4 regions of the Buttiauxella cochleicola genome follow, and region 1 is predicted to be linked to each of the others. Evidence: predicted binding sites of a transcription regulator. Region 1 holds the regulator's gene; each other region holds the start of a gene.

Region 1 (3,214 bases):
TGGCAGCCATTGCCAGAACCCACTGATGTTTTGTTTTATGAAGGTTTGCACGGCGGTGTAGTCACGCCACAGCACGATGTGGCTAAAGCCGTCGATTTGCTGGTTGGTGTGGTACCGATTGTGAACCTGGAGTGGATACAAAAGTTAGTGCGAGATACCAGTGAGCGCGGGCATTCCCGAGAAGCGGTAATGGACTCTGTGGTTCGTTCTATGGACGACTATATCAATTACATCACACCGCAATTCTCCCGCACCCACATCAACTTCCAGCGCGTCCCAACTGTTGATACCTCTAACCCATTTGCAGCTCGCGGCATCCCGTCTCTGGATGAAAGTTTTGTGGTGATTCATTTTCGCGGGCTGGATGACATCGATTTCCCGTATTTGCTCGCCATGCTACAAGGCTCATTTATTTCGCATATCAATACATTGGTGGTGCCGGGCGGCAAGATGGGGCTGGCGATGGAATTGATTATGACACCGCTGGTTAAGCGTCTGGCAGAAGGTCGGAATATCAATAATCAGGGCGGTTGAACCCGCCCGTTTTCACTCTTTAGCCTTCAATCACTTCATAGCTATGTGTAACGTTTACCGCTTTTTCAAGCATCAGTGCAACAGAGCAGTACTTCTCAGCAGAGAGGTCTACTGCACGGGAAACTGCAGCATCTTTTAGCTCTTTGCCTGTCACGATGAAATGCAGATTGATATGCGTAAACAAACGCGGAGCCTCTTCACGGCGCTCAGAGGTTAGTTTCACTTCACAATCGGTCACGGTGTAGCGGCCTTTTTGCAAAATAGAAACTACGTCAATTGCACTGCAACCGCCAACGGACATCAGCACCATTTCCATTGGGCTTGGTGCTTTATCACCTGAATTGCCATCCATAAGGATCTGGTGCCCTGAAGCGGACTCGCCCAGGAAGGTAAACCCTTCAACCCATTTCACTCGTGCCTGCATGCTACTCACTCCTGTAGAAAAATTACCTTTCAGAGTACGCAGATTCAGCAAATCTGGCAACGGAAGGCGACATGCGTCAAGCTGAAACGAGACAACAGGAGACACTTGTCAAAAGCTATGCTAAAACAATCCAGATGCTACATCGATACATTGACGTTATGCATGTATGCAGAGGACATCACTAATTACAGGCAGCAAGAATGACTTGCATGCCATCTCCCCAAGGTGGGGAATATTCTAATTACTTGCAACGCCAGACAGGATGTTTAGCGTCCTGTCGTTGGTAGCCAGTTATAAAACAGAGGATAACCGCGCATGGTGCTTGGCAAACCGCAAACAGACCCGACTCTCGAATGGTTCTTGTCCCATTGCCACATTCATAAGTATCCATCGAAGAGCACACTCATTCACCAAGGTGAGAAGGCAGAGACGTTGTATTACATCGTCAAGGGCTCTGTGGCTGTTCTGATTAAAGATGAAGAGGGCAAGGAAATGATCCTCTCCTATCTAAATCAGGGCGATTTCATTGGTGAGTTAGGGCTGTTCGAAGAAGGTCAGGAACGTAGTGCCTGGGTTCGTGCTAAAAGTGCCTGTGAAGTGGCTGAAATTTCTTATAAAAAATTCCGCCAGCTGATCCAGGTCAATCCAGACATTCTGATGCGCCTGTCTTCACAGATGGCTAACCGTCTGCAAGTCACTTCAGAGAAAGTAGGCAACCTGGCATTCCTGGACGTTACCGGTCGCATCGCGCAGACGCTGCTGAACCTGGCTAAACAACCTGATGCAATGACTCACCCAGACGGTATGCAGATTAAAATTACCCGTCAGGAAATCGGTCAGATCGTGGGTTGCTCTCGCGAAACTGTTGGTCGTATCTTGAAAATGCTGGAAGATCAAAATCTGATCTCCGCTCACGGTAAAACGATCGTCGTATACGGCACTCGTTAATCTCCGTCTAAAAAATGGCGTGTTGCTTCATAACACGCCTTTTTTGTCTCTAAAAAACTAAATCCGAAACCCGATTAATTGAAGTTGCAGCAAGGCAGCAAGTGAGTTCATCCCGATGAGCTTACTCAAGTAAGTGATTCGGGTGAATGAACGCAGCTAACGCCGCTGCAGCTTTAAGTAAGAAGGGTTTATGTGGCGAAGACTGATCTACCATCCCGAAGTTAACTACGCACTGCGGCAGACGCTGGTGCTGTGCCTTCCGGTGGCAGTAGGTTTGCTCGTCGGCGATCTCCAGTCTGGTCTGCTTTTCTCTTTAGTCCCTGCCTGTTGCAACATTGCCGGTCTTGATACTCCGCACAAACGTTTCTTCAAACGCCTGATCGTCGGTGGCTGTCTGTTTGCTGCCAGCAGTTTGATCATGCAGCTTTTGCTGCTTTACACCACTGTGCCACTGCCCGTCATTCTTGTTGTGATGGCGCTCTTGCTGGGTGTCACGGCAGAAATCAGTTCCCTGCACGCTCGTCTGCTTCCCGCATCACTCATTGCTGCCATATTTACGCTCAGCATGGCCGGGAATATGCCGATCTGGAAACCGATGCTGCTGTATGTCTCCGGTACGATTTGGTACGGCGTATTTAACTGGTTTTGGTTCTGGATGTGGCGCGAGCAGCCACTGCGGGAATCATTGAGTCTGCTCTATCGGCAGTTGGCAGATTACTGTGAAGCAAAATACGGCATGCTGACTCAACATACCGATCCGGAAAAAGCGCTCCCACCGCTGCTGGCTCGTCAGCAAAAAGCGGTGGATCTCATTACCCAGTGCTACCAACAGCTTCATATGCTGGCGGCAAACCAGCAAAACGGCTACAAGCGTTTGCTGCGTGCATTCCAGGTAGCATTGGATTTGCAAGAGCACATCTCGGTAAGCCTTCACCAACCAGCTGAAGTTCAGAAGCTCGTCGAGCAAAGCCATGCAGAAGCAGTTATTCGCTGGAATGCACAGACCATCGCGGCGCGGTTACGTGTACTGGCTGACGACATTCTTTACCATCGTTATCCACAGCGTTTTACGATGGAAAAACAGATCGATGCCCTTGAGAAAATCGCCCGTCAAAATCCAGATAACCCGGTTGGGCAATTTTGCCATTACCACTTCAGCCGTGTCGCTCGCGTGCTACGCACCCAACGCCCACTGTATGTCCGTGATTTAATGGAAGACCGGCAACGCCGTTTACCGTTGTGGGCGGCATTGAAAAGTTATTTATCATTGAAGTCAGCGGCGCTTCGCAACGCAGCAAGATTGGGTGT
Region 2 (3,214 bases), on a different contig from region 1:
CTCGGCCATCAAGCGATAGGTCATCAGTTTGCCGCCAGTGATGGTGATGAAGCCGTCCATTCCGTCACGCTTTGCGTGATCCATTAATACGATCCCCCGGCTGGCGTTGCGCCCGGTCGGATCGTTGTCGCTGGCAACCAGCGGGCGAACGCCGGCATAGGCACGCAGGATGCGGGTGGCGGCGAGTTTAGGGGCAAGCTTCGAACCTTCACGAATCAGAATATCGACCTCTTGCGGCGTGACGCGCATATTGTCGATTTGGTCGTATTCGATGGGGGTTGAGGTTGTGCCAATAAGAGAAATGGTATCTCCTGGCACCAGAATATCGGCATCAGCAGGTTTGCGGCAGCGGTTGATCACCATGTTGTTGATGCGGTGACCCAGGATCAGCAGCGAACCTTTTGCAGGCAACATGCGCACACTCAAATCAGCATATTCTGCAATGTGCTGCCCCCAGATCCCCGCAGCATTAACAACAACATGCGCATACAAATCGTGATTCTGGTGTGTCTGGTGGTTGTATACGCGAACCCCGCAAACCCGGTCTGCCTGGCGAATCAGACCGGTGACTTCCTGGCCGGTGAGGATTTCAGCGCCGTGTTCGCGGGCATCGAGCATATTGGCGGCGGTCAGACGGAAGGGGTCAACGGTACCATCCGGCACGCGAACAGCACCGATAAGCGCAGGATTGGCCGCTGGTTCTATCCGTAATGCTTCTTTAGGGTCGAGTTGTTGAGCATTGATTCCGGCGTCCTGGCACGCCGCAATAAACATGCTCTGCAAGGCTAAGTCATCTTCAGGAAGGGTGATAAACAGGCCGTCTGTTCGTTCTATGCAATGGCGAGCAATATGCTTAAGGATATGATTTTCTTCAATACACTCTTTGGCTGATTCACTGTCAGTCATGGCGTACCGCGCGCCGCTATGGAGTAATCCATGATTTCGGCCTGTCGCACCGGTGGCGATATCATGCCTTTCCAGTAGTAGCGTGCGTAAACCGCGTCGCGCACAGTCGCGGGCAATCCCTGCCCCCGTTGCACCTCCACCAATAATAATGACATCCCTTTCTTTGCTATCCGCGTTCATGCGCTTCTCCTGGAAAGAACCTCTTGAACGCTATTCAGCCACAGAAAAGACTATCAATGTTTGATATCGAGCAAATTCGAGCATAAAACGAAAGTAAAATGTGATGTTATGCACTATTTCGATAGTTTGTAATAAAAATGTAATATGTTGTGGGGTGTTTCACACTAACTCAGCGGGATAATCCTTAACATGCGCTCGCAAATGAACATTGCTTATAAACCCTGCCACGGAGGCATTTATGCTAAGCATTTTCAAACCAAGCGCGCACCAACCCCGGCGTGAGAGCGAGCACATTGACCCAACTTATAAACGCCTGCGCTGGCAAATCTTTATGGGGATCTTCTTCGGTTACGCGGCCTACTATCTGGTGCGTAAAAACTTCACCCTGGCAATGCCGTACTTGATTGAGCAAGGTTTCTCGCGAGGGGATTTAGGATTCGCGCTTTCCGGTATTTCTATCGCCTACGGCTTTTCAAAATTCATCATGGGATCGGTTTCTGACCGCTCTAATCCGCGTGTTTTCTTACCTGCCGGTTTAATTCTGGCGTCGCTAGTCATGCTATTCATGGGATTTGTACCATGGGCGACATCCAGCATCGCGGTGATGTTTGTGCTGCTGTTCTTATGTGGCTGGTTCCAGGGCATGGGCTGGCCGCCGTGTGGGCGCACCATGGTTCACTGGTGGTCCAAGAAAGAGCGTGGCGGAATTGTTTCTATCTGGAACTGCGCGCATAACGTAGGCGGTGGCTTGCCGCCACTGCTGTTCTTACTCGGGATGGCGTGGTTTAACGACTGGCATGCGGCTCTTTATATGCCAGCCTTTGCGGCGATTCTGGTGGCGCTCATTGCTTTTGCATTGATGCGCGATACACCGCAATCCTGCGGGTTGCCGCCAATCGAAGAGTACAAAAATGATTACCCGGACGACTACAACGAAAAAACGGAAGAGGAACTGACAGCTAAGCAGATTTTTATGCAGTATGTGTTCCCGAACCGCCTGCTTTGGTATATCGCCATTGCTAACGTTTTTGTCTACTTGCTGCGCTATGGGATTCTTGACTGGTCACCTACTTATCTCAAAGAGGTGAAGCACTTCGCGCTAGATAAATCCTCCTGGGCTTACTTCCTTTACGAATACGCCGGGATCCCGGGCACGCTGCTGTGCGGCTGGATGTCGGATAAAGTTTTCCGTGGCAATCGTGGTGCAACCGGCGTGTTCTTTATGATTCTGGTGACGATTGCGACCATTGTGTACTGGCTAAACCCACCGGGAAATCCGGGTGTGGATATGGCGTGTATGATTGTGATTGGCTTCCTGATCTACGGACCGGTGATGCTGATTGGCCTGCACGCGCTGGAACTGGCACCGAAAAAAGCCGCGGGAACGGCAGCGGGCTTCACTGGCCTGTTTGGCTATCTTGGTGGTTCGGTTGCGGCGAGTGCGATTGTCGGTTATACCGTTGATTTCTTTGGCTGGGACGGCGGTTTTATGGTGATGATTGGCGGCAGTATTATGGCCGTGATTCTGCTGCTGGTGGTAATGGTGGGTGAGAATAAACATCATCAGGAAATGAAAGCGCGGGAAAGTCGAAGCTAGAAAATATTAAACCTCCCGCGGGAGGTTTTATTACATCTCGATCTCAATATCGCCCTGTGCCTGGCAGCAGCAGGGCAGTATTTCACCAGGCTGGATAAACGCCAGCGGTTCGGTAAGCCACTTAACCTCACCCGCAATCAAACGGGTACGGCAAGAACCGCAATAACCTTCGCGACACTGATATTCCACGGCGACCTGGTGAGATTCCAGCGTCGCCAGCAGGGAAGGATGTTCTTCTTCACACAGGAGCTGCGCTCCAGTGATTCGTAGCGTGATGCGGCTCATAAATTACAGCTGGAAATCACTTAAATCATCGGTGTTAACGTTCGAATCAATCTGACCTACCAGATAAGAGCTCACTTCCACTTCTTGCGGTGCAACCTGCACGTTGTCAGACACAAGCCAGGCGTTAATCCATGGGATTGGGTTAGAGCGCGTTTTAAATGGCAAGTCCAGACCGACAGCCTGCATACGGATATTGGTAATGTAATCAACATACTGGCAGAGAATATCTTTGTTCAGACCGATCAT
Region 3 (3,214 bases), on a different contig from region 1:
ACGTTTAATGTCACCAACTACGAACAGATAACAAACCATTGCCATCAGCGCCGAACAGCCTACGAAGATCAGCGCTGCATTAAAGGAGTGAAGTTCAGAAACCAGGTAACCAATCACCAGTGGAGTCACGATAGAAGCAACGTTACCGAACACGTTGAACACAGCACCACACAGACCAACCATCTCTTTTGGTGCGGTGTCGGCAATAACCGGCCAGCCCAGCGCGCCAAAACCTTTACCGAAGAAAGCGAATGCCATCAGGGTGATAACCAGAGCCGTGCTTTCGGTGTAGTTACAAAGAATGATGGTTGAAGCAAGCAGCATCCCGAGAACAATCGGTATCTTACGAGCAACGGTCAGTGAGTAACCGCGCTTGATTAACGAATCAGAGAATACGCCACCCAACACACCACCTGCGAAGCCACACAGCGCCGGGATTGAAGCAACCATCCCTACTTTCAGGATCGACATGCCTTTATCTTGCACCAGGTAAATCGGGAACCAGGTCAGGAAGAACCAGGTAATGGTGTTAATGAAGTACTGACCGAAGAACACGCCCAGCATCATACGGTTAGTCAGTAACTGTTTGATGTAATGCAGTTTTGGCCCTTCTACCACTGCGCCTGGCTTTTTGTGGTCCATATCAACCACTGCGCCACCTGCGGTAATGTAGTCCAGTTCTTCTTTAGACATACGCGGGTGGTCAGTTGGGTTATGGATAAACTTCACCCACAGGAAAGTCAGCACGAAACCGATGCCGCCCATCACGGTAAATACATGCTCCCAACCCCACGCAAAGGTCAGCCAGCCGAGTAACGGAGAGAACAGCGCCAGGGAGAAATACTGTGCGGAGTTAAAAATCGCTGATGCTGTGCCGCGTTCTTTTGTCGGGAACCAGGCCGCCACAATACGGGCGTTTGCCGGGAACGATGGTGCTTCCGAGAATCCGAGCATAAAACGCATGATAAACATGGAGATACCCGCATATGCCAGCGGCACCATATCAACAAAGCCTTGCATGAACGTAAACAGAGACCAGAAGAACAGACTGTAGGTGTAAACCTTCTTCGAGCCGTAGCGGTCAAGCAGCCAGCCGCCAGGGATTTGCATCAGCAGGTACGCCCAACCAAATGCGGAGAAAATATAGCCCATTGAGATGGCACTGAGCTGTAATTCTTTAGCAACTTCAGTACCCGCAATAGAGAGTGTGGCGCGATCGGCGTAGTTAATCGTCGTCACAATAAAGATAATTAATAATATTAAGTATCGGGTGTGCTTCCCTTTTTTTGCTTCCACAGCTGTATCTAACATCATTTTCTACATCCTCTGTTGCGGGTACTTAATTCAAGGATTTTTTATTTATTTGAAAGCGATATTTCACAAATATATTTCGGGATAATACCGCTAACTGAAATTAACCTGGTGTTTGTCATTCGCAACACAGTATAGCCAGCACAGAACGAATGGACATTAGGCATATGCACAATAGATAACATTTAAAAAGCCAAATAGTTAAACTTATGCACATCTTTGTGGGGCGTATTGCACAGATTTGTCGATTGCCTACCCTCTGGCATCAAGCGTCACAATATAAAGTGATCAACGTCACATTTTTATTTCCCACGTCCTGACATTCTTTATTTAGCTTGTGAGACAATCACGATTAGAAAAATATTTAATTAACATTCAGTGTTGATTCTGGAGAATAGCGACAATGTCAAATATAGAAATTAAACAACAACCACCGGGGTCGTTTTATATAAAGGTTCATGAGACAGATAATGTCGCTATTATTGTTAATGATAATGGGCTGAAAGCTGGCACCCGTTTTCCGGATGGGTTAGAACTTATCGAACATATCCCGCAAGGGCACAAAGCAGCACTGGTTGATATTCCGGCACATGGCGAAATTGTTCGTTATGGCGAAGTGATTGGCTACGCGGTACGTGATATTCCACGCGGTAGCTGGATTGACGAATCATTAGTGGAATTGCCAAAAGCGCCACCGCTCCACACTTTGCCATTAGCCACGAAAGTACCTGAGCCACTGCCGCCACTGGAAGGTTATACTTTTGAAGGTTATCGCAACGCTGACGGCAGCGTCGGCACCAAAAACCTGCTAGGCATCACCACCAGCGTTCACTGCGTCGCGGGCGTGGTCGATTACGTCATCAAAATTATTGAACGTGATTTGCTGCCGCGCTACCCGAACGTTGACGGCGTGGTCGGCCTCAATCACCTGTACGGTTGCGGTGTGGCGATCAACGCCCCTGCGGCAGTCATTCCTATTCGCACCATCCATAACATCTCTCTGAATCCGAACTTTGGCGGTGAGATTATGGTCATCGGCCTGGGTTGCGAAAAATTGCAGCCAGAGCGCCTGCTGGAAGGCACCGATGACGTGCAGTCGATTAATGTTGGCGATGCCAGCATTGTGCGTCTGCAAGATGAACACCACGTCGGCTTTAAATCGATGGTCGATGACATTCTCAACGTTGCTGAGCGCCATCTGGTCAAACTGAACCAACGCCAACGCGAAACTTGCCCGGCGTCTGATCTGGTTGTCGGTATGCAGTGTGGCGGCAGCGATGCGTTCTCCGGCGTAACCGCGAACCCAGCTGTGGGCTACGCTTCTGACCTGCTGGTGCGTTGTGGTGCAACGGTGATGTTCTCTGAAGTTACCGAAGTACGTGATGCTATTCACCTGCTAACACCGCGTGCCATCAACGAAGAAGTGGGTAAGCGCCTGCTCGAAGAGATGGAATGGTACGACAACTATCTTGATATGGGTAAAACAGACCGTAGCGCTAACCCGTCGCCTGGCAACAAAAAAGGTGGCCTGGCAAACGTGGTGGAAAAAGCACTCGGTTCAATTGCTAAATCAGGCCAAAGCGCCATTGTTGAGGTGCTTTCCCCAGGGCAGCGTCCAACCAAACGCGGCCTGATTTTCGCCGCAACACCGGCGAGCGATTTCGTTTGCGGCACCCAACAGGTGGCATCCGGCATCACGGTGCAAGTGTTCACGACCGGTCGCGGTACGCCATACGGTTTGTTGGCAGTTCCGGTGATTAAAATGGCCACCCGTACCGCACTGGCCAACCGTTGGTATGACTTAATGGATATCAACGCGGGCACTATCGCCACCGGTGAAGCGACCATTGAGGACGTCGGCTGGGAGTTGTTCAAATTTATTCTTGATGTGGCGAGTGGCCGT
Region 4 (3,214 bases), on a different contig from region 1:
TAACGCTCTTGCTCCGGCGTGCGGTTGCCGCCCCAAATATCGGGTGTGGTAACACCCATCGGCAGGTACACCAAATCTAACTTCGCGTCATAGGCCGCTGGTGCCCAGGAGTTTGGTGAGTTAATGGTGTAATGATGCTCATCACCAGGGATGGTGTTGGGATCTTTAGCACCAGGATCGAATGCCCACAGCAATTTACCGCTGTTCACATCAAAGCCACGGATCACACCAGACGGCTCGCGAGTGGAGTAGTTATCGGTGACCGCACCGGCAATCACGATAACTTTATCGGTGATAATCGGAGGTGAAGTCGGTTCGTACATGCCAGGCGTCGTGACCGGCATGTTGGTTTGCAGATTCAGGATGCCTTTGTTAGCAAAGCTTTCGCAAAGCTTGCCGTTATCGGCATTAATGGCAAACAGACGTCCGTCATTCACAGGAAGAATGATACGACGTGGGCAATCTGAAACGACATCAGGAGTTGCGTTATCCGCTGTGGCTTCATGGTAAGAAACACCACGGCAAGTCACGTGCTGGAACGAAGGATTCGTATCCAGACGAGGGTCAAATTTCCACTTCTGTTTACCGGTAGTCGCATCCAGCGCAAACAGCTGTTGGTGTGCGGTACACAAGTAAAGCGTGTCACGGATTTTAATCGGAGTGACTTCGTTGGTGATTTCACCCGGATCGCTTGGGCGTTTCACATCGCCAGTCTGGAAACGCCACGCTTCTTTAAGCTGGCCGACGTTTTTATCGTTGATCTGCTTTAAAGGAGAGTAGCGTTGGCCTTCCTGATTACGACCATATGCTGGCCAGTCGGCATCAGGAATGGTTGATGAAGTGGCCGTTGGCGTTGTTGCATCCGCACTCAGCGTGCCATTGATTTCTTGCGGATCGTTAAATACCGCCCAGGCCAGGGCCACAACGGTAATCGCCAGCACCGCACCAAGGGCCGGAGCCGCACCTGCAGTGGGTAAAATCAGATGACGATAAACAAATGGCAGTAGCAGCCATACGCCGAAGAAGAACAGAACGTCTAAACGTGGTGTTAATGCCCAGAAATCAAAACCAACTTCCCAGACAGACCACGCCACGGTGCAAAGCAGTAGTGCAGCATAGAGCCACAGGGCCAGAGCTTTGCGTTGCCAAAGTAACCATGCGGTGATTAACATCACCACCCCTGCAATTGGGTAGTACCAGGACCCACCAATTGCCACTAACCATATCCCGCCAATTAATAAATACAGTCCAGTCAGTACCGCAAACAGGACTGTTAAGGTTGCGATTACCCGCGAACCTGAGTTATTTGTTTTCACAATTATCACGCTCTTAAAAGTTTGATAGCAATTCATTATAGTTATTAACAAGTGTGAGATTCATCACATAAATGGCTTTTTTACCAATTGGGCACGGGAATGGGTTTTGCTGTTATACTGCTGGCCTGAATATTTTGTGTTGGTTAAAATCTAACCAACATCGAATGATTTATTTTTAAATCATATGGTTATAACTATGAAACATACTGTTGAAGTGATGATCCCCGAAGCGGAGATCAAAGCCCGTATCGCTGAATTGGGTCGTGAGATCACTGAACATTATCGTGATAGCGGTAGTGATATGGTGCTGGTTGGCTTGCTGCGTGGCTCATTTATGTTCATGGCGGACCTGTGCCGTGAAGTGCAAGTGCCCCACGAAGTGGATTTTATGACCGCATCCAGTTATGGCAGCGGCATGTCGACCACCCGCGATGTGAAAATCCTGAAAGATCTCGATGAGGATATCCGCGGCAAAGACGTGCTGATCGTCGAAGATATTATCGACTCTGGTAATACACTGAGCAAAGTCCGTGAGATTCTTAGCCTGCGTGAACCAAAATCACTGGCCATTTGTACGCTGCTGGATAAACCAGAGCGCCGCGAAGTGGAAGTGAATGTTGAGTGGGTTGGTTTCGCTATTCCTGATGAGTTCGTAGTGGGTTACGGCATTGATTACGCTCAGCGTTATCGCCATCTGCCATACGTTGGTAAAGTGGTTCTGCTGGACGAGTAAGTCTTTTGCTACATCCATTAAAAAAGGGCCTTTAAGGCCCTTTTTGCTATCAGCATTACTGCGAAGGTGTTCTATTCTTGTGGCTGCGATGGGAGTTCTGGAGGTTCGAAATCCCGCTGCGGTAACCTTGCTCCAGTGATTCGCGACTGGTGGCGGTGACTTCCAGGTCACGCAAGCGTCCATCGTGAATACCGTAAGCCCAACCGTGGACAGTGACTTTCTGCCCGCGTTTCCATGCGGATTGCATAATGGTTGAATGGCCAAGGTTATAAACCTGCTCCATCACATTGAGCTCGCAAAGTGTATCCAGACGCTGTTCCGGTGGGAGTTCTCCCAGTAGCGAACTATGCTTGAACCAGATATCGCGGATATGCAGCAGCCAGTTGTTAATTAGCCCTAAATCCGGGTTTTCAACCGCCGCTTGTACACCACCGCACCCGTAGTGACCGCAAATGATTATGTGTTCAACTTCCAGAACATCTACCGCGTACTGCACTACAGAAAGGCAATTTAAATCCGTATGAATGACCAGGTTTGCCACATTACGGTGAACAAATAACTCTCCAGGCTCAAGGCCAGTCAGACGTTCAGCTGGTACGCGACTATCAGAACAGCCAATCCACAAGAAGCGAGGTTTTTGGGCCTGAGACAAACGTTCGAAAAAGCCCGGGTCTTCGTCCTCCATCAGTTTTGACCAGACCTGGTTATTGCTGATGAGGGTATCAATGTCTTTCATGGAGGTTAACAACCTGTAACGGATGAAGTGCGTTGAGGTAATATAGGGCAACTGATTGTGCAACTGAAATAATTTTTAAACAGCTTAACTTTTTTGTACCGAACAAGGTAACCGCAAATAATGACCATTGCATTAGAACTGGAACAGTTAACGAAAACCTATCCCGGCGGTGTTCAGGCACTGCGTGGCATAGATCTTCGTGTTGAGGCAGGGGACTTTTACGCTCTGCTGGGGCCGAATGGCGCAGGGAAATCCACTACCATCGGTATTATCAGCTCGCTGGTAAATAAAACCTCTGGTCGGGTACGCGTGTTTGGTTATGACCTGCAAAAAGACATTGTTAATGCTAAACGCCAGCTTGGTTTGGTGCCGCAGGAGTTTAACTTCAACCCATTTGAGACCGTACAGCAAATCGTTGTGCACCAGGCG

Evidence for each region. The regulator CRP, encoded in region 1, controls carbon source genes, mostly activating them, when cyclic AMP is high. The targets are predictions, from matches to a motif close to ATGTGANNNNNNTCACAT.
Region 2: the regulator CRP is predicted to act here: its motif matches at 1,234-1,251, upstream of glpT (glycerol-3-phosphate transporter).
Region 3: the regulator CRP is predicted to act here: its motif matches at 1,594-1,611, upstream of garD (galactarate dehydratase).
Region 4: the regulator CRP is predicted to act here: its motif matches at 1,368-1,385, upstream of hpt (hypoxanthine phosphoribosyltransferase).

The regions. Positions count from the first base shown of each region.
Region 1 covers NZ_JAJSOU010000002.1:43,031-46,244, forward strand. Annotated here, with positions in the region: gene LVQ79_RS02500 (phosphoribulokinase) at 1-534, shown strand, start outside; gene LVQ79_RS02505 (OsmC family protein) at 554-958, opposite strand; gene crp (cAMP-activated global transcriptional regulator CRP) at 1,274-1,906, shown strand; gene LVQ79_RS02515 (YccS/YhfK family putative transporter) at 2,097-3,214, shown strand, end outside.
Region 2 covers NZ_JAJSOU010000007.1:255,572-258,785, reverse strand. Annotated here, with positions in the region: gene glpA (anaerobic glycerol-3-phosphate dehydrogenase subunit A) at 1-1,086, opposite strand, end outside; gene glpT (glycerol-3-phosphate transporter) at 1,325-2,683, shown strand; gene yfaE (class I ribonucleotide reductase maintenance protein YfaE) at 2,714-2,968, opposite strand; gene nrdB (class Ia ribonucleoside-diphosphate reductase subunit beta) at 2,972-3,214, opposite strand, start outside.
Region 3 covers NZ_JAJSOU010000011.1:62,265-65,478, forward strand. Annotated here, with positions in the region: gene LVQ79_RS15485 (MFS transporter) at 1-1,314, opposite strand, end outside; gene garD (galactarate dehydratase) at 1,715-3,214, shown strand, end outside.
Region 4 covers NZ_JAJSOU010000017.1:15,962-19,175, forward strand. Annotated here, with positions in the region: gene LVQ79_RS19110 (glucose/quinate/shikimate family membrane-bound PQQ-dependent dehydrogenase) at 1-1,352, opposite strand, end outside; gene hpt (hypoxanthine phosphoribosyltransferase) at 1,513-2,049, shown strand; gene can (carbonate dehydratase) at 2,105-2,785, opposite strand; gene LVQ79_RS19125 (ABC transporter ATP-binding protein) at 2,906-3,214, shown strand, end outside.